2 regions of the Streptomyces sp. NPDC088554 genome follow, and region 2 is predicted to be linked to the other one. Evidence: riboswitches for the same ligand, from Rfam matches in the RefSeq annotation. Region 2 holds a riboswitch; the other holds the start of a gene.

Region 1 (5,262 bases), on a different contig from region 2:
GTCCGCGAACAGCTCCGGCGGCAACTGGAGCCCGCGCACTCACTGGAGCTTGTTCACCTCTGCCAGCAGGCTGTCCAGCCCCAGCGCCCCGGGGTCCGCCTTCAGCTCGGTGAAGAACGTGCCCCCGCCGCCCGCGCTCTCCGCGTCCGTGCAGGCGTCCTCGGCGATCAGGTCGTCCAGCCGGGACCGGGTCGCCGCCGACAGCCGGGCCACCGTGGCCGCGCAGAACCGCTCCTCGAAGGTGCTGACCGCTTTGCCCACCAGCCGGGCGATCTGTCCCGGGGCAGGTGGCTCCAGCCGGTCCTTCCGGCAGCGGGCCACCACCGCCTCCGCCAGCCGCTCCCGGTTCAGCTCCACCCCGCACAGCTCGACCGCCAGCCACTCGGCGAGCTGGGCCTGGTCCTCCTCGGTGCACTCACGGAAGCCGAACGCGCCCCGGATCTCCATCCGGTGCCGCTTGATCGCCCGCCCCGACCAGTCGTACGCGACCCACTCCTCCGCGGGCGCCCTCACCTGCTGGGCGACGTACGACACCGCCGGCACCGGGATCTCCCCGGCGTCCTCCGGGAACCGGGCCTCTACCTCGAAGAACTTCAGCAACAGCGCGAACCCCAACCGGTTCGCCCCCGACTTGTTCCGCAGCCGCTCCTGGTCCTCCTCCAGCAGCGTCCAGACCTCAATCAGGTCCTCCGGCTCCCACTCCTGCCGCACCCCAGGCTCCCTCCGGTCGTTATGACCGGACCAACCTCGCCGAGCAGGCCCCCCGGTGAGCCCAGAAGGTCCAGAACGCTGACAAGCACACCCCGGATCCGCTACAGAGAGCTACTTGTCACTTCGCCGTAGCTTCGGGAGAACAGGGCCTGCTCCTGCCAACGCGCGCTGCCCTGCGTTCCCGCCGACGCCTGCGCGGAGTCACAGCTCGCGGTGGACCTTGGTGTTGGATGCCTGGGCGCGGGGGCGGACCACCATGAGATCGATGTTGACGTGGCTGGGGCGGGTGACGGCCCAGGTGATGGTGTCGGCGATGTCGTCGGCGGTGAGCGGCTCGGCGACGCCCGCGTAGACACTGGCGGCCTTCTCGGTGTCGCCGTTGAATCGGGTGGTGGCGAACTCGTCGGTCTTGACCATGCCGGGGGCGATCTCGATCACGCGGACCGGGGTGCCGACGATCTCCAGGCGGAGCGTCTCCGCGAGGACATGGGCGCCGTGCTTGGCGGCCACGTAGCCGGCGCCGCCCTCGTAGGTGCCGTGGCCCGCGGTGGAGGAGAGGACGACGACCGTGCCGTCGCCGCTGGCGGTGAGGGCGGGCAGCAGGGCCTGGGTGAGGTTGAGGGTGCCGAGGACGTTCGTCTCGTACATCCGGCGCCAGTCCTCGGGGTTCCCGGTGGCGACCGGGTCGGCGCCGAGGGCGCCGCCCGCGTTGTTGACGAGCACCTGGAGCACGCCGCCGGGCGTGCCGGGCGTCTCGGCGGTCTCGGGCGTCTCGGCCGTCTCGGCGGCGAGGGTGTCCAGGGCGCCGGCGAAGGCGTCGACGGCGGCGCGGTCGGTGACGTCGAGGGCGTACGCGGTGGCGCGGTGGCCCTCGACGGTGAGCTTCGCGGCGAGCGCCTCGATGCGGTCCTCGCGGCGGGCGGTGACGACGACGTGATAGCCGGCGGCGGCGAGTGTCCGCGCGGTGGCGGCGCCGATGCCGCTGCTCGCTCCGGTGATGACGGCGATGGGGGTCCCGGCGGCGGTCATTTCGTACTCCTCGCGCATATGATCGGCTGATCTGTCCGGCCAGGATAGGCGGGGTGCGGACGGCGGCGGGCGCGCCGACCGGATGGTGGGCTTCCGGGTGGTCTTCCTCCGGGGGGCTTCCGGGGCGGCCGGACGGCCCGGTGGGTCCGTGGCCGGTGGCCGCCTCAGTGGTCCCGGGGCGCGTACATGATCACTGCCATGCCCGCCAGACAGATCAGCGCTCCCGTGATGTCCCAGCGATCCGGGCGGTAGCCGTCGGCGGCCATGCCCCAGAGGATCGACCCCGCGACGAACACCCCGCCGTACGCGGCGAGGATCCGGCCGAACTCGCCGTCCGGCTGGAGCGTGGCGACGAAGCCGTACGCGCCGAGGGCGATGATCCCGGCCCCGATCCAGATCCAGCCGCGCCCCCCGCCGCCGGTGCCGTCGCCGCGTACTCCCTGCCAGACGAGCCAGGCGCCGCCGATTTCGAGAACGGCGGCGAGGGCGAAGAGAACGACGGAGCGCAGTACGACCATGGTTGCCAGCGTGGCATAAGGCGTTCGGCCCTCGGCTGCCGCACCGCCACCCCTACGACGGCTGCGTAACGCTCGGGCTGCGGGTGCCTGGGGTCGGAACTATGAACGCCAAGATCGGCACGCTGTTGGGGGTGGCGGCCGAACGTACCGTCACCGTTGTCAGGGGCGTCACCGACGACCAGCCCACCGCGCCTACTCCGTGCGCGCTGATCGTGTACGGGTGGGAACGGGTGGGATCTGGCGCGGGCCGCGGGCAGCCGTACGAGCCGGACGCGACGCTGGTCGGGGCGGTCGGGGCGGAGTTCCGGACGCTGGCGCCGACGGCGCGCAAGACGGGGGTGTTCGGGGAGCCCGTGCCGGTGGCGGAGGACGCGGAGCCGTTCGACGCGCTGCTGGCGCTGACCGGGCGGGACCCGGGCTGGAGCCGTCCGTAGCGCGACGCCGAGCCGTTCGCGCGGTGAAAGCGCCCGCGAGATTCCCTGTTCCCGGCCCACCAAACCGAACTGGCGAACTATCGCACTTCGGGACTGAACGGGTTCTCGACGGGCAGACGTCTGGTCATGCACCACTGTCCGTAGCGGGTGTGTGAGGAGGAGGGGACGGGACATGGAGATTTCCGGCATTGTCACGGCCATCGTGATCGGCGTCGTCATCGGCGTGCTGGGGCGGCTCGTGGTACCCGGATGTCAGCGCATCGGTGTGCTGTGGACCATCGCGGTCGGCGTTGTCGCGGCACTGATCGGTACGGCTGTCGCGGCGGGCTTCGGGGTGGCCGATACCAAGGGGTTCGACTGGATCGAGCTGATAATCCAGGTCGGTCTGGCGGCGGCGGGGGTCGCCGCGCTGGACCGGGTGAAGGGCCGAGGATAAGCGCCAGGGGTGAGCGGGAGGCTCGGAGTCGGGGGGCTCTTCGGCTCCATGGCCTGGGCGGTTCCCGGAAGTGCCTCTTGGCCTGTTTGCCGGTTCGCGGTACCTTCACGTCGATAATCACGACGGCGAGACGGAAGTCCGGTGGGAATCCGGCACGGTCGCGCCACTGTAATACCGGGGGTTCGTCGCGCGTACGGCGTGAAGGGGTCCGGTGAGTCAGACCCGATGGCCGTCGTTCGAGCTCCATTCAATGGGACGCGAGTTCCCCAAGGAGGTTGTGCCATGGCTCAGTCCATAGCGACCCCGGTCCTTTCCCCCGTCAGCACCCCGGTAACTCCGCTTCCCCTGGGCGCGGTTCTGCCGTGGGCCGTGTTCGTGGGCACCCTGATGCTGGTGCTGCTCTATTTCGTCGGCGCCGAACAGGGCGCGACATCGGTGTTCTCCGGTGCGGGGGTGCATGAGTGGGTGCACGACGGCCGTCATCTGCTCGGTTTTCCCTGCCACTGACGGAGATCACGCACATGCATGGATCCACCGTCAGAAATCTCCTGGTCCGGGGCATGGTCGCGGGGCTGCTGGCCGGGCTCTTCGCGTTCGCGCTGGCCTACTTGGCGGGTGAGCCCTCCGTACGGGCGTCCATCGCCCAGGAGGAGGCGCGGTCCGCTCCCGCGCACCAGGAAGTGTCCGAGGGACAGGAATCGTCCGCCGCGCACGCGCACGGCGACGAGGAGGAAGAGGAGGAACTGGTCAGCAGGCCGGTCCAGTCGACGTTCGGACTGGCCACCGGTGTCCTGGTGTACGGGGTGGCCGTGGGCGGGATCGCCTCGCTGGTCTTCGCCGTCGGCCTGGGCAGGATCGGCCGGTTCGGCCCGAGGGCGACCGCCACGATGATCGCCGGGGCGGCCTTCGTCACGGTGTTCCTGGTGCCGTTCCTGAAGTATCCGGCGGCCCCGCCCGCGGTGGGCAGTCCGGACACCATCGGCAGGCGTACCGCGCTCTACTTCCTGATGATCCTGCTCAGCGTGTTGGTGGCGCTGATCGCGGTCATCGCGGGGAAGCGACTCGCGCCGCGGATCGGCAACTGGAACGCGTCGCTCGTCGCGGGCGCCGGTTATGTCGTCGTCATCGCCCTTGCCTGCCTCGTACTGCCGTCCAACACCGATGCCGTCCCGGAGTCGTTCCCGGCGGCGCTGCTCTGGGAGTTCAGGCTGGCGTCGATCGCCGTACAGGCAGTGCTGTGGACGGCGTTCGGGGTGATCTTCGGGGTGCTGGCCGAGCGGCTGCTCCAGCAGGGGAAGCCGGGCGCGGAGCCGAGCGGGACGGCATCCGAGGCGTCGTCACAGGCGCCGTCCGAGGCGCCGTCCGTAGTCCCGTCCTAGGCCCCGGTCGAAAGGCGGCATCCTGCCGGGTCGGTGTGTCTGACACCCTCCGGAACCGCGCACTGTCCCACGGGTCGTCCAACAGAGGCGGTCCGAGGGACAGCGCGCGGCGGATGAGAACGGGCTGAAGGCCGAACGGGCAGGCGGTACGTTCGCGACACGCTTAGGAGAGCGCGCGGACCGTCTCCGCCTGCGGTCCCTTCGGCCCCTGGGTGACCTCGAACTCGACCTTCTGGTCCTCTTCCAGGGTCCGGTAGCCGTTGCTCTGGATGGCCGAGAAGTGTACGAACACATCCGGGCCGCCGGAGTCCTGGCTGAGGAAGCCGTACCCCTTCTCCGAGTTGAACCACTTCACGGTGCCTGTTGCCATCGGTCCCAGCCCTTGTATCGATGTGTTGAGGCATCGAGTGCCCCGGCGCGACTTCGGCGCGCCGACACCCGATCATTTCTTCCCGCCGGGGCGAGGCCCGCCGACTTTCCCCTACCTCACCCGTAGGAGTGACGCCTCAGTCGCTGACGCCGACCGCGTGGCGGACGGTCGTTTCCACCGGGACGAAGTCCAGCATGGCGCGGGCGACATCGGCGCGGGCGATGGCGGAGCCGGGCGGGCCCGCTTCGACGGCGTGGCGGTAGGTGCCTCTGCCCGCTCCGTTCGTCAGCCGGGGCGGTCGTACGGAGGTCCGCTCCAGATCACCGGCCCGCAGGATCCGTTCCCTCTCCTCCAGGCCGGTGTACAGCTCCCTGAGTTCCACGAC
Region 2 (5,262 bases):
TCTCGTACCCCTCGACGGGTTCGCCCAGAGCCCTGCCGGACGGCCTGGCCAGAGTCTTCTCGGCGGCGAACCTGACCCGTACGGGCAGCAGCCCGAGCCCGGCCACCGAGCCGGCCCGCGACTCCACCTCGTCGTCGATGCGCTCGCCCAGCAGCTGGTAGCCGCCGCAGATCCCCAGCACCGGACGGCCCTCGGCGCTCCGCCGGACGAGCGCGTCGGCGAGCCCGCGCTCCCGCAGCCACGCCAGCGCCCGCACCGTCCCGCGCGTGCCGGGCACCACCACCAGATCGGCGTCGGCCAGCTCCTCGGGCCGGTCCACGAACCGCACCACGACCCCGGGCTCGGCCGCCAGCGCGTCCACATCGGTGAAGTTCGACATCAGCGGTACGGCACAGACCGCGACCCGCAGGATGTCCTCGCCGCACGGAGCGCTCACCGCCGACTCGCGTACGGAGCCGTGCGACGAGACCCGCAGTCCGTCCTCCTCGTCGATGCCCAGCCCGTGCCGGAAGGGCAGCACCCCGAAGGTCGCCCGCCCGGTCAGCCCGCGCAGCATCTCCAGCCCCGGTTCCAGCAGGGTGACATCGCCCCGGAACTTATTGACCAGATAGCCCGCGATCAGCTCCTGGTCCCCGGGCGAGAGCAGCGCGGTCGTCCCGAAGAACGAGGCGAAGACCCCGCCCCTGTCGATGTCCCCGACCACCACCACCGGCAGCCGCGCGGCCCGCGCGATGCCCATGTTCACCAGGTCCGTACGGCGCAGGTTGATCTCGGCGGGGCTGCCCGCGCCCTCGCAGATCACCGCGTCATGGGTGGCCCGCAGCTCCTCCAGGCACTCCAGCACCGTCCCGAACAGCGCCTCGCGTCTGCCCCCGTGCAGCGCCGTCCCGGGGGACGCCCCCCCAGACCTTCCGTAGAAACCGGTGGCGCTCAGCTCGCCCACCGGCCGCCCCAGCAGCACGACCTGGCTGGTGCGGTCGCTGCCGGGCTTGAGCAGGACGGGGTTCATCAGCGCGGTCGGCTCCACCCGGGCGGCCTGCGCCTGCATGGCCTGGGCCCGGCCGATCTCGGCGCCCTCCCGGGTCACGAACGAGTTCAGCGACATGTTCTGGCCCTTGAAGGGCGCGACCTTCACACCCTTGCGCGCCAGCCACCGGCAGATCCCGGCCGTGACGACGCTCTTGCCCGCGTCCGAAGTGGTCCCCGCCACCAGCAGCCCGCCGCCGCTCATCGGCCTCCCCGTTCCCTTGCCGTCGCCGCACCGCGCCGACGGATCAGTCCGTATGCCGCGCGCCCGGTGACACAGGCCGCGAGTGCGAGCGCGCCGACCCGGTGCGAGAGCCGGACCGCCCGCTCGATGTCCGCGACCTCGACGGGCCGCCCCTCGCCGTTGAGCACGGGACGGTGTTCGACCCGGCCGCCGTACGCGAGCGTCCCGCCGAGCCGTACGCCCAGTGCCCCGGCGAACGACGTCTCGACCGGGCCCGCGTTGGGGCTCGGGTGCAGCGCCGCGTCCTGCCGTACCGCCCGCAGCGAGCCGCGCGGATCGCCGCCCGCGAGCGCCGCCAGCGCGGCGGTCAGCCGGGCGCCCGGCCAGCCCGCGACGTCGTCGAGCCGGGCCGAGGCCCAGCCGAACCGGAGGTACCTGGGCGACCGGTGCCCGACCATCGCGTCCAGCGTGTTCACCGCCCGGAACCCGACCAGCCCGGGGACGCCCGCGACCGCGCCCCACACCAGCGCGCCCACGACGGCGTCGGAGGTGTTCTCGGCGACGGACTCCACCACGGCCCGCGCCATCTGCGGCTCGTCCAGCGCCTGTGGATCGCGCCCGCACAGCCGGGGCAGCAGCTCCCTGGCCAGTTCGAGGTCGTCGGCGCGGAGCGCGGCGCCGACGGCCCGCGCCTCCCGCCCCAGCGAGGTGCCCCCGACCACGGCCCAGGTGGCGGCGGCGGTGAGCGTCAGGGAGAGGGCGCGATGGTCCCGTACGGCCCGGGAGGCCAGCGCGGCGGCGCCCGCGGCGCCCGCGACACAGACGGCGGTGTGCAGCGCGCCCCAGCCCCGGTGGTCGTGCCACAGGGTCCGTTCGACGGCGCCCGCCGCCCGGCCGAAGGCGGCCACCGGATGTCCGCGGCGTGGATCGGCGAACAGCCGGTCGGCCAGCAGCCCGAAGGCGGCGCCGTACGCGAAGATCTGCTCCGTCGCGGGCCGGCCGGGGCCGCTCGCGGCGGCGGAACCGCAGCCAGGCATGGCGAAATGTCCTCACTCAGGGTCCGCGCCCCGGCTCGACGTACACGCGGCGGCGAAGAGTTCCTGGCTCCCGGAGACCCGGGTGACGGGTGCTCGCGGTGACAGTGGCGGGACCGCGCCGGATTCGCACCGGCTTCCTCTTCTGCCGCCGTAAATGGCCCCGGAAGTCCACCACGCTGCGCAAACAGCCGTCAACTCGCCCTTGACCCGATGACGGGGTGACCCCGCGCACAGAACACCGCCGCCCCCCGGGAACACCGGGAGACGGCGGGAGGCGAGGGGGTGCCGTCAGGCGACGATCAGGTAGATCCCGTACGCCACGGCCGCCACGCAGAGCGCGAAGCAGGCGTACGCGCCGACACGGGTGGCCGCCACGGTCGCGCCACCGGTGCCCTGTGCCGCGGCGGACTCCTGCTTGGCGAGGCCCACGATGCCCAGGGTGAAGAGGCCCACGAGCGCGACGGTGGCCACCAGGCTGACGCCGAAGACGGAGCCGAGTGCTGCCCAGTCGATTTTCATTGGAGTGTCTTCCTTGTGTCTCTGCCGAGTGTCTCTGCCGACGTTTTCAGACCGCGGGGGTGCGTACCGGCTCGGAGGCGGGGCCGCCGGTGGTGGCGACGGAGGCCGGGATGGTGGCCGAGAGCGTGACGGCGCCCACCGGCTCGGGGGCCTCGGAGCCCGCCCCGGTGGTCTCCTCCTCGGTGACGTTGGTGTGGTCGACCGGGCGGCGGCGCGAGACGAGGTAGATCGCCCCGGAGCCCACCACGAGCAGGATGGCGACGGCCGTGACGCCCCAGGTGCCCTGACCGGTCAGGAACTCGGCCGCGGCGGCCACCAGCCCGGCGGCGGGCAGGGTCAGCCCCCAGGCGATGAACATCCGGCTGGCGGTGGACCAGCGGACCGTACCGCCCTTGCGGCCGAGACCCGCGCCCATCACCGCGCCGGAGCACGACTGGGTGGTGGAGAGCGAGAAGCCCAGGTGCGAGGAGGCCAGGATGACGGTCGCGGCGCTGGTCTGGGCGGCGAAGCCCTGCTGCGGCTGGAGATCGGTGAGGCCGGTGCCCATGGTGCGGATGATGCGCCAGCCACCGAGGTAGGTGCCGAGCGCGATGGCGACACCGGCGGAGACGATGACCCACACCGGCGGGTTCGAGCCGGGGACGAGGACGCCGCCGGTGACCAGGGCGAGGGTGATGACGCCCATGGTCTTCTGCGCGTCGTTGGTGCCGTGGGCGAGGGAGACCAGACCGGCGGAGGCGATCTGTCCGACGCGGTAGCCCTTGGCGGTCGCCTTCCCGTCCGTACCACGGCCGATGCGGTACGTCAGCTTCGTGGCCAGCAGCGCCGCGAGACCCGCGACGACCGGGGCGGCGAGCGCCGGGATGAGGATCTTGGTGATGACGACGCCGCCGTTGACCCCGGAGGTGCCGACGGACATCAGGGTGGCGCCGATGAGGCCGCCGAAGAGGGCGTGCGAGGAGCTGGACGGCAGTCCGACCAGCCAGGTCAGCAGGTTCCAGAGGATGGCGCCGACCAGCGCCGCGAAGATCACTTCGGTTTTGATGCCCTGCTCGTTGATCAGCCCGCCGGAGATCGTCCTGGCGACCTCCACGGACAGGAACGCGCCGACGAGATTCAGCACCGCGGACATGGTCACCGCGGCCTTCGGCTTCATGGCACCGGTCGAGATGGTCGTCGCCATCGCGTTCGCGGTGTCGTGGAAACCGTTCGTGAAATCGAACACGAGGGCTGTCACGATGACGATCGCGAGCAGCAACGTGATGTGTTCCATTTGACCTGTCCCAGGCAATCGTCGACGTCGGTGGCTCGGTGAACGTAAGGAGTCAGGGTGAACGGAAGATGAACTGGACGGGTCTTCGCGGTGCCCCTCCGTCGATGGGGTGGCGCACGACCCTTCCAGGACAAGGGAAGGGGGGCTCCGGAAGAGATCGAAAAAGTCAACTGGCTTTGCCCTGCGAGGAGTTGACGCCAAATGACAGGATCGTCGTATGACTGATCGTCCGACCGGCGCCCCGGCCGATTCCCCGCCCGATGACCCGACCGGCGACCCGCCCGGTGTCCCCACCGGCCGGCCGCTGCCGGACGGGGTGGCGCGGGCCTGGCGGGAGCTGGTGGACACGGCCCGCAGGACGGCCTCCGAGGGCCTGGTCGTCGGCACCTCGGGCAATGTCTCGGTCCGGGTCGGCGAGCTGGTCCTCGTCACCCCGAGCGGGGTGCCCTACGACCGGCTGGCCCCGGCGGACGTGGTCGCCGTCGACCTCGAAGGACGGCAGCTCCTCGGCCGGGCGACCCCGACCAGCGAGCTGCCCCTGCACCTCGCCGTGTACCGGAGCACCGACGCGACCGCCGTCGTCCACACCCACGCCGTGCACGCCACCGCCGTCTCCACCCTCGTCCCGGAGCTGCCCCCGGTCCACTACATGGCGGCGGACCTCGGCGGCCCCGTCAGGGTCGCCCCCTACGCGCTCTACGGTACGGAGGAACTGGCCGCCTCCATGATCCGCGCGCTGCGCGACCGTACCGCCTGCCTGCTCGCGAACCACGGCACCGTCACCTACGCGGACACCCTCGACCGGGCCTACGACCGCACCGCCCAGCTGGAGTGGATGTGCCGCCTGTGGCTCACCGCGAGCGCGCTGCCCGGCCGGACACCCACGCTGCTCACGGGGGCCCAGCTGCGCGAGGCGGGTGACAAGCTGAAGGGCTACGGGCAGCGGCGGTAGGGGGCCCCGGCCTCGCGCGGCGGGTCCCGCGCCCCTGTCCTGCGGCCGCCGGCCCCTTACGGACCCCGTCCGCTGGCCGGAGTACCCGGAGGTGGCGACACTTGACCTGTGCGCCCGGCAACAGCGACGGCAGCGGCCGTCTCCACAGTGATCGGGGTCGGCGCGGCTGCGGTCGCGGCCGGCCGGTACGCCAGCGATGCCGCGCTCAAGGCACCGCCGGGGCGGCCCCTGCCCGGCGACCCCCGTGTCACCGTGCACGCCGCGGCGGCCG

The links. A riboswitch is a leader RNA that binds a small molecule or an ion and turns the genes downstream of it on or off. The one in region 2 is predicted to bind cobalamin.
Region 1: linked by a shared signal. The riboswitch ahead of ACIP8W_RS07370 (CbtB domain-containing protein) and the one ahead of ACIP8W_RS12470 (cobalamin biosynthesis protein) in region 2 are both predicted to bind cobalamin.

The regions. Positions count from the first base shown of each region.
Region 1 covers NZ_JBIVMF010000005.1:5,541-10,802, forward strand. Annotated here, with positions in the region: gene ACIP8W_RS07345 (DUF4158 domain-containing protein) at 40-711, opposite strand; gene ACIP8W_RS07350 (SDR family NAD(P)-dependent oxidoreductase) at 913-1,740, opposite strand; gene ACIP8W_RS07355 (YnfA family protein) at 1,905-2,258, opposite strand; gene ACIP8W_RS07360 (hypothetical protein) at 2,360-2,692, shown strand; gene ACIP8W_RS07365 (GlsB/YeaQ/YmgE family stress response membrane protein) at 2,865-3,128, shown strand; cobalamin riboswitch at 3,202-3,373, shown strand; gene ACIP8W_RS07370 (CbtB domain-containing protein) at 3,411-3,635, shown strand; gene ACIP8W_RS07375 (CbtA family protein) at 3,650-4,507, shown strand; gene ACIP8W_RS07380 (cold-shock protein) at 4,671-4,877, opposite strand; gene ACIP8W_RS07385 (NAD(P)H-binding protein) at 5,014-5,259, opposite strand.
Region 2 covers NZ_JBIVMF010000008.1:204,683-209,944, forward strand. Annotated here, with positions in the region: gene ACIP8W_RS12465 (cobyric acid synthase) at 1-1,231, opposite strand, end outside; gene ACIP8W_RS12470 (cobalamin biosynthesis protein) at 1,228-2,247, opposite strand; cobalamin riboswitch at 2,284-2,435, opposite strand; gene ACIP8W_RS12475 (hypothetical protein) at 2,536-2,766, opposite strand; gene ACIP8W_RS12480 (anion permease) at 2,813-4,039, opposite strand; gene ACIP8W_RS12485 (class II aldolase/adducin family protein) at 4,257-4,991, shown strand; gene ACIP8W_RS12490 (alpha/beta hydrolase family protein) at 5,100-5,262, shown strand, end outside.